2 linked regions of the Thalassoglobus sp. JC818 genome follow. The protein of the gene in region 1 interacts with the protein of each later gene in a pairwise test. Links are inferred from orthologs where the notes say so. Each region holds a gene or a part of one and is shown in the gene's direction. Other genes may lie near its edges.

What was found.
Region 2: the proteins of rho (region 1) and nusG interact in binary tests that used the Escherichia coli proteins (3 or more experiments, as listed by UniProt). The link is inferred for Thalassoglobus sp. JC818 from one-to-one orthologs.

What each region holds. Positions count from the first base shown.
Region 1 is NZ_JBFEFI010000001.1:1,065,803-1,073,459, reverse strand. Bases 1-2,893 are described here. They hold rho (transcription termination factor Rho), read left to right. Parts: upstream 1-699; coding sequence 700-2,088; downstream 2,089-2,893. Other genes in these bases: AB1L42_RS03805 (calcium/sodium antiporter), read left to right, coding at 2,346-2,893; coaE (dephospho-CoA kinase), read left to right, coding at 1-527. In the rest of the region: more of AB1L42_RS03805, read left to right, coding at 2,894-3,443; AB1L42_RS03800 (hypothetical protein), read right to left, coding at 3,510-4,295; AB1L42_RS03795 (hypothetical protein), read right to left, coding at 4,581-5,237; AB1L42_RS03790 (hypothetical protein), read left to right, coding at 5,611-6,150; gnd (decarboxylating NADP(+)-dependent phosphogluconate dehydrogenase), read right to left, coding at 6,469-7,657. UniProt on the Escherichia coli protein: Facilitates transcription termination by a mechanism that involves Rho binding to the nascent RNA, activation of Rho's RNA-dependent ATPase activity, and release of the mRNA from the DNA template.
Region 2 is NZ_JBFEFI010000004.1:541,041-548,732, reverse strand. The notes cover bases 2,998-5,925. They hold nusG (transcription termination/antitermination protein NusG), read left to right. Parts: upstream 2,998-4,097; coding sequence 4,098-4,754; downstream 4,755-5,925. Other genes in these bases: rplA (50S ribosomal protein L1), read left to right, coding at 5,472-5,925; rplK (50S ribosomal protein L11), read left to right, coding at 4,862-5,287; secE (preprotein translocase subunit SecE), read left to right, coding at 3,601-4,044; rpmG (50S ribosomal protein L33), read left to right, coding at 3,112-3,267; tuf (elongation factor Tu), read left to right, coding at 2,998-3,032. Outside these bases: AB1L42_RS13235 (prenyltransferase/squalene oxidase repeat-containing protein), read left to right, coding at 1-748; more of tuf, read left to right, coding at 1,836-2,997; more of rplA, read left to right, coding at 5,926-6,191; rplJ (50S ribosomal protein L10), read left to right, coding at 6,262-6,804; rplL (50S ribosomal protein L7/L12), read left to right, coding at 6,982-7,407. UniProt on the Escherichia coli protein: Part of the processive rRNA transcription and antitermination complex (rrnTAC). The complex forms an RNA-chaperone ring around the RNA exit tunnel of RNA polymerase (RNAP).

The sequences.
Region 1 (7,657 bases):
TTGATTCCGTCAAATCGCAGCTTCGAGAGAATTTCGGAGACGGCATTTTTGATAGCTCTGGCGAAGTCGTGCGGTCTGCACTGGCCCGTCAGGTGTTTGGAACTGAAGAGAAACAGCAGTCTGCACGTTTGCAACTGAATCAAATTGTTCACCCGGAAATACGAAGACTCCTCGAAGAACAACTTCAGGAGATGAGATCAGATTTAGAGGCTGAGGTCATTTTCCTCGATGCGGCGCTCATGATCGAAGCTGGCTGGGTCAGTGTTTGCGATGCCGTCGTGTTTCTGGATGTTCCTGAACAGGTGCGTCTGGAACGGGTCCAAAAGCGCGGATGGACACCGGAAGAATTCGCAAAGCGCGAAGCAAGTCAGCTAAGTTTGACAGAGAAGAAAAACAGGGCAGACTTCGTTGTCGATCACACACTTCCGCCACAGCAGGCTGCCGCGTTGTTCATCGACTGGTATGTCAGCCAGTTCGAAACCGAATCCACAAATCGAGAAGCTGTTTCACAGCCGTCTCAGTCATAACATCATCCATGATCACCACTAGATCCTGATTGAATTGAGTCACTTAAGGTTCAGGGCTGTCGTTCACTGCAAATCACCTTTTCAACTCTGAAGCCCATCTTTGATTTCAGGAAAAATCGTCAATCCCACCCAGGGCACCAAAACTTCCTCTCTACACTGTCCCGAGAATATCATGTCGAAATCAACAACTTCAGGTCGCTCAAAGGATGTCGCCGACGTCGTTGGCCAGAAGTCGTCCGACGGCGATCAAGCCATTTATGATCCTGCCAACTCCCACTACGAAGACGCCAAGCAGTCGGACATTCACATCGCTGCCTTGCAGCGAATGACGGTCAAAGAATTGTTCGAGCTGGCAAAGCAGGAAAATGTCACCGACTATCAAGGGCTCAAGAAACAGGACCTCATTTTCCGTATCCTGAAGGAACGGACCAAAATGAACGGTCTGATGTTCGGCGAAGGGACGCTTGAGATCCTGCCGGACGGGTTCGGTTTTTTGCGCAGCCCGGACTATCACTATCTTCCCTGTCCGGACGACATTTACGTCTCTCCAAGTCAGATTCGCCGTTTCGGATTGCGAACGGGTGCGACTGTCGCCGGACAAATTCGTCCTCCAAAAGAAAACGAACGCTATTTCGCTCTCCTGCGAGTCGAAGCGATCAACGGGCAGGATCCGAATCTCGTATCGGAAAAAGTTCCCTTCGACGACCTGACTCCGCTGCACCCGAAAGATCGACTGCATCTATCAGATGATCAGGCTGAAATCAGCACACGTGTGGTGGATATCGTGTCGCCCATCGGTTTCGGCCAGCGTGGGCTCATCGTTTCGCCTCCGCGTGCCGGAAAAACTGTGTTGCTGCAAAAGCTCGCACAAGCAGTGATTCAAAATCACCCGGATGTTTACGTCATCATGCTGCTGATTGACGAACGTCCGGAAGAAGTGACCGAGATGGAGCGGCAAGTCAAAAGCGACAACTGCGAAGTCGTTTCCAGCACATTCGACGAACCACCCAGCCGTCACATTCAAGTGGCGGAAATGGTGATTGAAAAAGCGAAGCGGATGGTCGAATACGGCGAGAACGTCGTGATTTTCCTGGACTCCATCACTCGTCTGGCCCGTGCTTACAACACGGAATGTCCTAACTCCGGCAAGATTCTTACCGGTGGAGTGGATGCCAATGCACTGCAGCATCCAAAACGTTTCTTCGGAGCAGCCCGGGCTGTCGATGAAGGCGGAAGCTTGACCATTATCGCGACCGCGCTCGTCGATACCGGATCGAAGATGGATGAGGTGATCTTCGAAGAGTTCAAAGGAACCGGTAATACGGAGTTGCACCTCGATCGTCGAATGGTCGAAAAGCGGGTCTGGCCAGCGATTGACGTCAACAAGTCAGGAACTCGTCGAGAAGAACTCCTGATGGACGAAGACGAGTTGCGACTGGTCTGGATCCTCCGGCGTGTGCTCAACGATATGAATCCCGTCGAAGCGATGGAACTTCTCACCAATCGAATGAGACGCACCAAGACGAACGCAGAATTCCTGCAGTCAATGAATCTGACTTAGTCGCGTCCGATCGATTCCCTTCGGAATTCAATCATTGGGAAGCGATATTCTGCACCAATGGTGGCTTGGCGGTGGGGAATACGCTCATTGTCTGGCTCATTGAGAAGTGCCTTGTGCATACCGAAGCCTTACGCAGAGTGAATGCCGCTCGACGACTTCCGTGACCACGACGCTGCGCGAAGTTGTACTCTTCGACGCAAAAAGCGATATGCTATGTTCTGCAAACTTTTCGATGGATGAATGAGGAGGAGTCAGGAGTGGCGATTTTGATGCTCGTGGTCGGACTTGTTGTTTTGACCGCAGGTGCTGAACTCCTGGTTCGAGGAGCTTCGAAACTCGCCGTCTCGTGCGGAGTTTCACCACTGGTGGTCGGGCTGACGGTCGTCTCATTTGGGACGAGCGCCCCGGAACTGGTCGTCTGTCTGCAATCCTCGTTGAATGGTCAACCAGATGTTGCGCTGGGAAATATCGTCGGCAGCAACATCTTCAACGTGCTTCTGATTCTCGGACTCTCCGCGATGATTGTTCCGCTTCAGGTCTCTCAGCAGCTCGTTCGATTTGAGGTTCCGCTGATGATTGGGCTCTCAGGCCTTGTCTGGTTGATGGCTTTGAATGGCAGCATCAGTCGACTGGACGGTTTGATTCTCTCGATCGGCCTCGTGGTTTATACGCTCTGGGCCATCATTAAGAGTCGGCGAGAGCAGGGGGCGATTCAGGCGGAATACGAAGCGGAATTTGGTCAGAAAGAGAGTTCATCGACGGCGAAAAGTACTCTCATTAATGTCGTCATGCTCGTCGCGGGATTGGCTCTATTAGTGGTCGGAGCGCGTTGGTTCGTCGATTCCGCTGTGACGATTTCGCGAAGTCTTGGAGTTTCGGAATTGATCATCGGCCTGACGATCGTGGCTGCCGGGACTTCACTTCCGGAAGCTGCGACGTCCGTGATGGCTGCGATTCGAGGAGAACGAGATATCGCCGTCGGCAATGCCATCGGGAGCAATCTTTTCAACATCATGGCAGTGCTAGGCATCTCCAGTCTGGTGTCGCCGATCGGAGTTCCCGTTCCCGAAGCGGCTCTGCATCTTGATGTCCCAGTCATGGTCGCCGTCGCTGTGGCGTGCCTGCCGATCTTTTTCACCGGACATCTCATCTCAAGATGGGAAGGGATTCTGTTTTTCGCCTACTACATGATTTACACAGCGTCGATGGTGATTCCGACAGTCGTGCCGGAATTCGAACGAACGTTCGAGTACGTGATCTTCGGGATCGTTATCCCTCTGACGCTCATCACAATGGCTGTTGGAGTGTATCGCTCGATCTCGACCAAAGAGGCGAAGGACGATCAGACGGTTTGAGCTATTCGTCCAACTTGCGTTGAACTGAGACAGTTTGGAAGAGCGCAGAATGGCCAGCGAAATCGATTAGGTTCCGGTGAACATGTTCTTCACGCCGCCGCCTCCGCCTCCATTGCTGATGGAGAGCACGACGTGAACGTTGTTGCCGTTCGGGGTGATTTTCCGAACGCGGAAGACCGTTCCTCGATCGTAAAGGATTTCCGCCTGCCCAGCATGTGCTGTTCGGAATCGCCATGTCTTCGGATGATCACTCTTCATCATGGCTTTCTCATTGGCATTCGAATAGAGAGAGCCGCCCGAGATGTTGATTCCGCCGCGTCCATAGATGGCCAGCTTCACGTACCGATCGTTGGGTCCGGGGTTTTCGACTCCGTTGACGAGCAGCTGTCGGTTCTCACTGGCAGACAGAAAAGCATCGTCTCGAACACGATCACCCACGACAATATGAGGTGCGGCCGCTGCACCCCACGGCATGTTGTCTGTCGGCTTGTAAGTCATCAGTCGATAGGTCACGCGATAGTCGTTGTCCCAGTTCTGCTGATGGAAAATCTGAAACACTTGATCGAGTCTCTGGGCGTTGGCATTCGGAGCTCCGCCGCGACACGAATTGTTGATCGAAGTTGAGTCCATTGTGTAATCGCGAACAGCATTCACCACCTGCTGTCGCTGCATCACGCTGAGTTGCGCAAGTTGAGCTGTGTATCGCAGCTCGACTTGTTGGGTGATCGAACGCGCACGCTTCTTTGTTTGGCCTTTTGCGATTTTGAGGGACAACGAATTGATCTCTCCGGGAGTCAGCGGCTGGCCAGCTGCCAGTTTCGCGAGAAGTCGTTGTTCGGTCTTCTTTGCCATCGCGTTTTTCAATCTTTAAAGAGATGAAATGAGGTCTATTCAGACAGGTAGCATTCGAGGGGGGAGCAAAATTTCATGATCGGACAAGAGTTTCCCCGTTCCGCGCAGATTGATGGAACGGGCATCCGAAGCTTAGTTTATGAATCGCCAGCAATGCGAACAGCTTTCTGCTTCCAGAGTGATTTTGAGCGAGCGGGCGTCGAGGAAGAGTAGTGAATCTGAATGTCTGTGCGTGGCAACCGGAAGACGTAGCCGTGGTGAAAACTCAACAGGATTGGGGCGTCGTCACGTCGTGCGTTTGAGCATAATTGACCCAACCCAGGTTGGTGTCGTGATTGTCGAACTGCCTTCTTGCGTTTTAGAGCCGTATCGATTGCGTTTTCCCCAGAAATCGAAGTCGATCGTATCTCGGGCTGCGTAGTCGAATCGTTTGTCCTTCTCGATTTTGATCACGTGAACGCTGCCGTCCCAGGGATCGCAAACAGTGGCGTAAATCGAGCCCCAAATCTTCCGGACAGTGTCGATGAGCACCCAATGCCGAGCGGTGCCACCTTTCCACTGCACCATGATGATCACCGGAGTCACACTCATCGTCGGTCCCCAGCCTTCGGAAACGCCAACGTTCTTAATGATCTCGTTGTTCATCTGATTGATGTTGGGTGTCGTTAACGACCATCCCTTCATGTTCAGCGAGTCATCGTTCAGCAGCGTGATCATCTTGTTTCCGGTCAGCCCGGCATCTCCGAGAGGCTTGGCACCAAACAGAGCTTTGGCTTTAGCCATCATATCGTCTTCGCCATACATCGCCGTCACTTTCGGCGTGAGCTTATTGATCTTGAAAGCTGCCATGATGATGGAAGCCAGACCACAGGAAATGTTCTGTTCCTGAGCGAAGCAAAGATGGACGTCACCGAACCGCGTGAATCGACTGAACCATGCCATGTCATGCCCTCACTTTTGAAATGGACGTCACGATCTCAGGGAAATTCTCTGACCTTAATCTTCAGTTGTACCACGCACAGAGAGGAACGTCTATCTGTCATGCGCTGAACGAGTGCTGCGAAACGACCAGTCTCTTCATTCAGGTTCGCAGCAGCATGGGGTTTGTTTTCATCGAAAAACATAGCGATTGACTGAACGTTTCTCGCTCACGTTGACTGTTCAAGTCTCAGAAATTGCACCGAAACCGCACAGAATGCTTGAGTTTCCACGTCTTGGAGAGATCGGCACGCAGCATGCATTGCATCCAAGACGAACTGCTGAATTTGCAGAAACAACTAAGGAAAACAAAATGACTCGGTGTGAGGAGAAGACCATGAACGATCGAGAAAGAATCATCAATTTGACAGGCGTTTGTTTGCTTGCTCTCTGCCTGCTGGCACTGTCAGTTCAGGCTCAGGGGCAGGAACAAGATCAACGTTCACCAGCGAAGAAGAACCCAACTCGCGAGCTGAAAGCGAGCGATCTGGAGGGAACTTACCGCATCATCCGAGGAGAGATGGACGGGAAGGAACTGAAGCCGGAAGAGCTGAAGGCACAACAGGTGGTCTTCACTGATCAGCAGATCAAAACTCTGGATGCTGAGGACGGCGAACTCTACGTGGCGAAGTTCCAGCTTCAACCGCATGAGCTTGGTGCACATATCGTCATGGAGAGCATTAAGCCACCCATGCCAGGAATCGGGGCGGTTGGTTTGATCCACAAGGACGAAGATGTCGTCAAACTCATCTACGGATTCCCGAACGCTGAAGCACCCGGAGAATTCAAGACTAAGAAAGGGCAACACATGTTCGTGATGCTCAAACAATCTGCTCCGGAATCATTGAAGCCAGCGGCAGTCATTCCTGCGAACTAGAGCAAGTTGCTCTTTTCGGTGCACTCGCTTGCACTATAAGTCAAATGGAAGTGCTTGCTCGTGCATTCACGATCAGAAAATGCTCTCGCTAACAGCCCGAGTAAGAAAAGTTGCACACAAGCCTGAGTGCGAAACACAATCCTCGCTTCCGAATTCGTTCGGTCTTCTCCATGAATTCGGAGTGGGGATTGTGTCGTTTGCAGACACTCGACTGTGCTTGAAGCTGAGTCAATGAAAAAGGCTCCGACAGCGTGACTTGCTGTCGGAGCCTTTTGTCATTTCATCGTGTTCGTCAGTGCGAGCACGTTTGCAAGCGAACTATGTCAGGTTGCGCTCGCGAATCCAATCGGTGTGGAACGTTTCACCGCGAGGTGTGTCGATGCGCTCGTAGGTGTGAGCACCGAAGTAATCTCGCTGAGCCTGAAGCAGGTTCGCAGGCAATCGGTCGCGACGGTAGCCATCGTAGTAGGTGAGGGCAGCACTGAATCCAGGCACTGGAAGTCCCATATTAACCGCTGTGGCGACAACTCGACGCCAGGCTGGCTGAGCCTGATTGATAGCTTTCTTGAAGAAGTCGTCGAGCAGCAAGTTTTCGAGTTCAGGTTTTTTGTCGAAAGCTGCTTTGATGTCTTCGAGGAAGACCGAGCGAATGATACATCCACCACGCCAGAGCAGGGCGATGTTTCCATTGTTTAGCTTCCAGCCGAACTCCGCAGCAGCTGCATCGAGTTGAACGTAGCCTTGAGCGTAGCTGACGAGTTTCGAAGCGTAGAGTGCTTGACGGACATCTTCGATGAACTGATCACGGTCTCCGTCGAAGGTGACGTCCGGTCCACTAAGGACTTCAGAAGCTCGAACTCGAGCATCTTTCTGACCCGAGAGGCATCGAGCGTAAACAGCTTCGGTGATGAGAGTCGTTGGCACACCCAGATCGAGGGCATGCTGGCTCATCCACTTCCCGGTTCCCTTCTGCTTTGCAGTGTCCAGGATCATGTCGACCAGATCGTTGCCGGTCTTTTCATCTTTGACAGTGAAGATGTCCCGAGTGATCTCGATGAGATAGCTCGCGAGTTCCCCTTCGTTCCAGCTCTTGAAGACCTGATAGAGCTCTTCGTTCGAGAGATTCAGGGTGTGCTTGAGGATGAAGTAGGCTTCGCAGATCAACTGCATGTCGCCATATTCGATCCCGTTGTGAACCATTTTAACATAGTGACCAGCACCGTCTTCGCCGACCCAGTCGCAACAAGGGATGTCGTCGTTGGGACCGACTTTGGCGGAGATTGATTGCAGGATGTCTTTGACGTGCGGCCATGCGTCGACGTGTCCGCCCGGCATGATCGATGGACCTTTGAGAGCTCCTTCTTCTCCACCGGAGACACCCGTTCCGATGAACTGGAAGCCTTCATCACGGAGTTCTTTGGATCGACGATTTGTGTCGACGAAGTCGCTGTTTCCGCCATCGATGATGATGTCGCCAGGTTCGAGCAGACCTTTGAGCTGTTCGATA
Region 2 (7,692 bases), on another replicon or contig:
GTCAACGGACGTCACGAACTCCGTGGCGAGTTTTCTCTCGCAGCATGATCCCTTGCGATTGGGGGTCATCGACCTGATGAACTGGCTTTCCACCGCACTTGCAGTGCAGGTTGCCACGGGGCAGGACCTGCTCGAAGAACTGGGGGCTGACTTTCCGGATCTAGTCTCGGCTCGATTGGAAGAAGTGCGAACAAGCGACGGCGGGTATGCGAAGTCAGTCGAAGGCTCTTCTGGCAGTACTTATCACTCCTTTCTGGTTCTGCTTACCTATCAACTCTTGGGGCGCGAAGTTCCTCGGCCGAATGCTTTGATTCAGTTTTTGTATGACCGCCAGCGAGATGATGGCGGGTTCGTTGAAATTGCTCCCATGAGGAGAAGCGGAACGAATCCAACCGCAGCTGCAGTTGCAATTTTGCAGGAGCTGAATGCCGTCGACGATGAAATTTGCGACGACGTGCGGGCGTTTCTGCGGGATGTTCGCGGCGATGAAGGCGGATTTCAGGCCAATTCTCGAGTCCCGTTTACCGATAGTTTGTCGACGTTTACTGGGTTGTTGACCGTTCAGGATCTCCGGTTGGGTGAATTGCTCAATCAGGCAGAGTTACGTGAGCTTCTCGAAACGCAACTTGAATTTCCGACCGGGGGATATCGCGCAGCGACCTGGGATGAGTCTGCCGATGTTGAATACACGTTTTACGGGCTGGGAGTGAAAGCGCTTCTCGCTGAAGAAAGCCCGAACCTCTCGTGACTGCGTCGGTCTCTTCAATGATCGGCTTGCAAACTTGTTCGTTCAGTCGCTGAATGGAGGCACTTCGAAAGCGGTTTACTGCTCCCATCTCTCCTGAGCAGAGTCATCGCGGAGCTGATGGATCAGGCGATTTTTGTCGTTTTCAAAGTGAGGCTGGTTGGCGATTCTCAAATGTTCATGATTGCTTGCAATTCAAGTGGCAAGACGGCTTGAAGCATCGCAACGACCTCGCTATAAATCGCGGTTCGCCGGAACTCCGTAAGCACTGATGAGATTAGTCCTTGCACGCGGAAGAGTCACCGCTATACTTCGCGGCTTGCAACCCGGTCGTCCGCTAGCGTAGCTCAACGGCAGAGCACCGGTTTTGTAAACCGGCGGTTGTGGGTTCGAATCCCTCCGCTAGCTCTTGCAGAGAGGGGACGGAAAGTTCTCTGGTTTGCATAAAACTTTTGGGGGTGTACCCAAGCGGCCAACGGGGTCAGACTGTAAATCTGATGGCTTAGCCTTCGTAGGTTCGAATCCTGCCGCCCCCATGTTTTTGATGCGTTTGTCGTGCTGTGTGCGAGTTTGTCTTGTCGCGGTGCGGCGTTGATACGGTTGCTTTTGCTGTCGTGGATTTCGGCAGTTTGTTGTTGTGAAGTGGATTGTTCGCGGCGACGTATTGTGCAGGCTGTGGGAATTTCTTTCTGATTTACACGCGAAGTGCTGTGTGAGTTGACAGGAGTGCCCTTCGGTTTTCATGATTCCAGCAGATTGCTAGTCAGCGGGTGTAGCTCAATGGTAGAGCTCCAGCCTTCCAAGCTGGTGGTGAGGGTTCGATTCCCTTCACCCGCTCTTTTCCGTGAGTGGTGGGCTTCGGCTTGCCGTCACGGATTTTTGTTTATGCTGCTGTGGCTCAGTTGGTAGAGCGCGTCCTTGGTAAGGACGAGGTCGCGGGTTCAAGTCCCGCCAGCAGCTTACCGGCACCCACCCGGTTTTGCCGTGTCGACGTAGTCAGGCGTGCTGCAAGCGTCGAAGCTGACTTTCGCGACTGTGTTGGTCGCATGGTACCACTTATGAGAACTTACGGAGTTTTGGAGCGCTAGTCATGGCGAAGGAAACATTTCAACGGACAAAGCCGCACGTCAATGTTGGGACGATCGGTCACATCGACCACGGAAAAACTACTCTGACAGCATCGATTCTGGCTGTGCAGGCGACAAAAGGGCTGGCTCAGGCGATTGATTACTCTGAGGTTGCTAAGGGCGGAACGGTTCGCGATGAAACCAAAACCGTGACTATTGCTGTGAGTCACGTTGAATACGAATCAGACAACCGTCACTACGCACACATCGACTGTCCAGGTCACGCGGATTATGTCAAGAATATGATCACAGGTGCTGCTCAGATGGATGGTGCGATTCTCGTGGTTTCGGCTGCGGACGGCCCAATGCCACAGACTCGCGAGCACATTCTGCTGGCTCGCCAGGTGGACGTGCCTGCTCTCGTCGTGTTCCTGAACAAGTGCGACCTCGTCGACGACGAAGAGCTTCTTGAGCTCGTCGAGATGGAAGTTCGCGATTTGCTGAACACTTACGACTTCCCAGGCGACGACGTCACAATCGTGCGTGGTTCAGCGAAGCCAGCTCTCGATGATCCAGGTAACGCTGACAAGAATGCTTGTATCGGCGAGCTGATGAACGCTCTCGATGCGGACATTCCAGAACCAGCTCGTGAAGCTGATAAGCCGTTCCTGATGGCGATCGAAGACGTTTTCTCGATCGAAGGTCGTGGAACAGTTGTAACCGGTCGTATTGAACGCGGAATCGTCAAAGTTGGCGAAAAGGTTCAGATCATCGGACTGCGTGACACTCAAGAAACAACCGTCACCGGTGTTGAGATGTTCCGCAAGATTCTCGACGAAGGAAAAGCTGGCGACAACGTTGGTATCCTTCTTCGCGGAACTCGTAAGGAAGATGTTGAACGCGGACAAGTTCTGGCTGCTCCGAAGACCATCAATCCTCATACGAAGTTCGAAGCTGAGATCTACGTCTTGAGCAAAGAAGAAGGTGGTCGAAAGACTCCATTCTTCAGTGGTTACCGACCACAGTTCTACTTCCGTACAACCGACGTGACTGGAGCTGTTAAGCTTCTGGGCGACGCAGAAATGTGTATGCCTGGCGATAACGTGAAGCTCGAAGTTGAGCTGATCAAGCCAGTCGCTCTTGATGACGGAAGCCGCTTCGCGATTCGTGAAGGTGGCCGGACTGTTGGATCTGGTGTGATCACCAAGATCCTCGAGTAGAATCAGCTAGAGAGTTCTTGAGTCAGCATCCGACGCCTCGGTCGAGTCGTCGGATCGCTGCGATTTTTGGAGGTGGCAAATGGCCCGGGAATATGTGTGGCTTGAGTGCACAGAGTCGGGAATGCGTAACTATCGCGTCATCAAAGAGATGCGCGGAACAGAGCGGCTAGAACTGATGAAGTTCTGTCCAAAGTTGCGTAAGCACACTCTGCACAAAGAATCTCGCAAAAAGTAGCGTGGTTTACGGGCGTAGCTCAATTGGCAGAGCAGCGGATTCCAAATCCGCAGGTTGGGAGTTCAAGTCTCTCCGCCCGTGTTTCAGTCTCTCTGGTGATCCTTACTATTCTGCCAGAGAGTGCGTCGGCGGTCTTAAGATTGCGGAGGTTTTGTCGAACCTCTAGAGTGCGCAGTCAAGCTAAGTTTCGGCTTGTTTGATTGTGGTCGCTGGTGCCAACTGTTCTGTGTGTGTCCTGCGATCAGTAGCGTTTCAGGAGTTTGGCGCAACCGGTGAGTGATCAGGGAGATCGCTTCTGTGTTGTGGTGTTTTTGTGAATAAGGATCGCCCAGGATGGCAAAAGCGAAGACAGAAACGACATTTTTCGGCAACTTCCTGGTGCCAGGGCTGTTTAAGCCAAATCAGGGACGGGTTGTTCGTCAGGTGACGGCAGCCTTTGTCGGGATTGTCATGGTTGCAATCGCCTGGCGGTTGCGTGTGACAGTTCTGTCCGAATTTTCGCAAGCTGTTGCGTTGTTCGTCCCGTTGACGGTCGGAATTGCTGGATTGTGGTTTGCTTATCGGTTGGTGAACTGGCCACCGTTTGCCAACTTTCTGATTTCAGTTGAGGCAGAACTCGACAAAGTTTCCTGGGCGGACTGGGATTACTTGAAGCGTGCGACGGTTGTTGTGCTGGTTGTGATGTTTGCAATGGGGGCTTATTTGTACCTCGCAGACTTCCTCTGGCAACAGTTGTTCGGTCTTGTCGGGTTCCTCGATTTGGACACGCTTGATTAGTGCCGTCCGGTGTGTCGCCTGTTCCAAATCGGTCGGGTGAATCGAAAATAGAATTGTCAACTCGTTCGCTTGAATTTCACACTGCGATCGATCAAGATGCGTGGCTCGCCATGGATAAGGAAGAAACGAACTCTGACGATGCACAGCAGGCTGGTTCCGGCAATGAACGGAAATGGTTTGTGCTGAAGGTGCAGAGTAATCGGGAGCGATCCATTCGCGATTCGATTTTGCGTCGAATCAAAATGGAAGGGATGGAAGAGCACTTCGGTGAAGTCTTCATTCCGACCGAAAAGGTGGTCGAGACAAAAGGTGGCGGACGACGCGTTCGTGAGCAGAAGTTGCTGCCTGGTTATATGATGATTGAGATGGAGATGACCGACGAAAGTTGGCATCTCGTGCGGTCGACAAGCGGCGTGGGAGACTTCACCGGGGCGGCAGGCAAGCCGATTCCGATGGAAGATGAAGAGGTACGCCGTTGGTTGGGACAGGATGTTGCCGCGGAAGAGGAGAAGGAAGCAGCTCCTCGACCTGTTGTGAAGTTCGATGTGACTGTCGGTGATCAGGTGAAGGTCAAAGAAGGTGCCTTCGCTGAGTTCGAAGGTGTCATCGACAGCATGGATGATGCGACAGGCAAAGTGAAAGTGATTATTGAGATCTTCGGTCGGCCAACCGAGGTCGAATTGGAACACTGGCAGGTTGAGAAGGCCTGATTCGCCAGAAAGGCTCTCCGCTCTGGACTCGCAGAGTGACTCAGTGTGTGGTTAATTGGCGATGACGGTTTTGAATGACTTAGATGTCATGAGGGATGAGGCTGGGAATGGCCAAGCAGTTAGTAGCGGAAATTAAGGTTCAGGTGACAGGTGGGCAGGCAACTCCCGCTCCTCCTGTGGGTACGGCTCTCGGACCGCACGGTGTCAACATCGGGCAGTTCGTTCAGCAGTTCAATGATCAGACTCGTGAGATGATGGGGACAACCCTCCCTGTCGTGATCTCAGTGTTCAATGATCGCTCGTTCACCTTTATTATCAAGAGCCCGCCGGCTGCTGTTCTCCTGAAGCAAGCTGCTCAGGTCGCCAAAGGAGCTTCGAATCCTTTGAAAGACAAAGTTGGGACCGTCACACAGGCGCAGCTCAAAGAGATTGCACAGGTGAAGTTGGCCGATCTCAATGCGTCGAATATCGATAATGCAGCGAGGATCATCGCAGGGACTGCTCGAAGTATGGGGATTCAAGTCGTCGACTAGTTGCCAGTTCTTCGTGAGTAGGTCGCGAAGAGGTTGGTGATAGTTTCCCGGAGTTGCTCGTTGTCTGCGGGCTGAAGTTCCAAGTTTGTTGTGTGTCGCACTACGTTGGCGTGCTTGGTCGGTTTTAAGCTAAGTCAGCAGTTTAGAAGCAGTCTGCAGAAGGCAGCGAAAGAAGAGTACAGTCATGTCAAAAGTGTCGAAGCGTCAACGAGCGTATCGAGAAGCTCTTTCTGGGCTGGGAGCGGTTTCTGTTTCTGAAGCAGTTGACGCACTGAAGGGTTTGGAATCAAAACTTCCAAAAGGTGTTGAACCAAGCAAGTCGGATCAGTCGGTTGAGCTGGCCGTTCGACTGGGTGTCGATCCAAAACACGCCGACCAAATCGTGCGTGGGTCGATTGTTTTGCCTCACGGGATTGGTAAGTCTCAGCGAGTTCTTGTTTTCTGTAAAGATCAGAATGTTGAGAAAGCTCTCGCTGCGGGAGCGGATCACGCTGGTGGCAAAGAGTTGGCTGACAAGATCGTTGGCGGTTGGCTCGATTTCGATGTTGCGATTGCAACACCAGACATGATGGGTGTGGTTGGACCGCTCGGTCGTGTGCTCGGTCCGCGAGGTTTGATGCCGTCGCCAAAAGCGGGGACTGTGACTCAGGATGTCGCAACCGCAGTTAAAGAATACAAAGCTGGAAAAGTTGAATTCCGCGTTGATGACGCTGGGAATGTTCACTGCCTCGTCGGGAAGCTTTCCTTCGACAGCAATCAGCTTGTTGAGAACATTGATGCTCTGCTGAAGTTGATTGAGCAACTGAAGCCGCAGGCATCGAAGGGTGTTTACATGCGTTCTGTGACTGTGTCAGCGACACAGACACCGGGTGTGCAGGTGAGTCCAACGCAGATGGCTGGTTGATCCGGTTGAGAGTTTAGGGTCAATCAATTGAACTACAGCTGCATTACTGCGGCGAGAGTGGAAAAGTCTGATGAGTAAAGTAGTCAAAAAGATGATGATCGATGATCTCCAGGACCGCCTGGGTGATCGTAAAGATTTTCTGGTGTTGGACATTTCCAAGCTCGACGCGGTTGCGAACAACAATTTGCGTATGGAGCTTGAGAAAAAGGGGATCACAATTCTGGGTGTGAAGAACTCTCTGTTGAGAGTCGTGCTTCGCGGGTCCGGAATGGATACCCTCGATGAAACACTGTCCGGGCCTTCCGCGATTGCGTGGGGTGGTGAAGACATTGTCGGTCTGTCTCGAGAAATGGCCGATTGGGCCAAGAAGATGGACGATCTCGAGATCAAAGGTGGCGCAGTCGATGGTCAGGGTGTGAACTCTGAAGGTGTGACTGACATCAGCAAGGGACCGAGCCGAACAGAGTTGATCGGTCAGATTGTTGGGCTGGTTTTGAGCCCAGGTGCAACATTGAGTGGTGCACTACTTGGACCAGGGGGGACTCTGGCAGGTCAATTGAAAGCGATTGCAGACAAAGAAGACAACGAAGACGAAGGCGGCGACGCGGCGTAGCGTCCCGGTTCGGCCGAGTGAGGCCGAGATTTGTTGAGTTTGTGGGAAGCATTTGCCTTTGACAGTTCGAGCGGAAAGCTCTCCGGAATCAGGCAGATTTCCACGGACGAAATTTTCACTCTACCGAGCCGGTGCGACGTGTCTACGCACGCCGGCATTTGACACTGGAGAATTGTGATGTCAGCTGAAGCCCCAGAAGCACCAGCAAAAGAATTCGACGACGAAACAAAAAGCCTCGGCGATCAACTCGTTGGGTTGACGCTTCTTCAAGCGAAGGCTTTGTCCGACTACATCAAAGAAGTTCACGGCATTGAGCCTGCTGGTGGCGGTGTCGTCATGGCAGCTGGTCCTGCAGCTGGTGGTGGCGAAGGTGCCGCTGCTGCTGAAGAAAAGACCGACTTCGACGTGATTCTGACCGGATTCGGCGATGCAAAGATCAACGTGATCAAAGTCGTCCGAAGCATCACCGGCCTGGGTTTGAAAGAAGCCAAGGAATTGGTCGAAGGTGCTCCAAAGCCACTCAAAGAAGCTGTGCCAAAAGAAGAAGCCGAAAAGATCGTCAAAGAGATCGAAGGCGCTGGCGGTTCTGCTGAGTTGAAGTAACCGAAATATCGGACGATAACGGCATGGCAGGATGATGCTATGCCGTTATTTTTGTTTTGTGGTCAAGCATTCTGCGTGCCACACGGTTGCATTATGCGCCGGAATCGGTAACTTTACAGTTGCCGCCGATATACGGAGATCTCCAAGGACGTTTCATTTGACACACTGGCGCGTTGTTTCTAAGTCGCCTCGATTGGATCCCACGACAGCAGAAGTTAGTCCGAATTCCGGATTTCGGAAAGATGGAATTGCTGATTTTGTGCGGGTAGTCGAGGACGATCGATT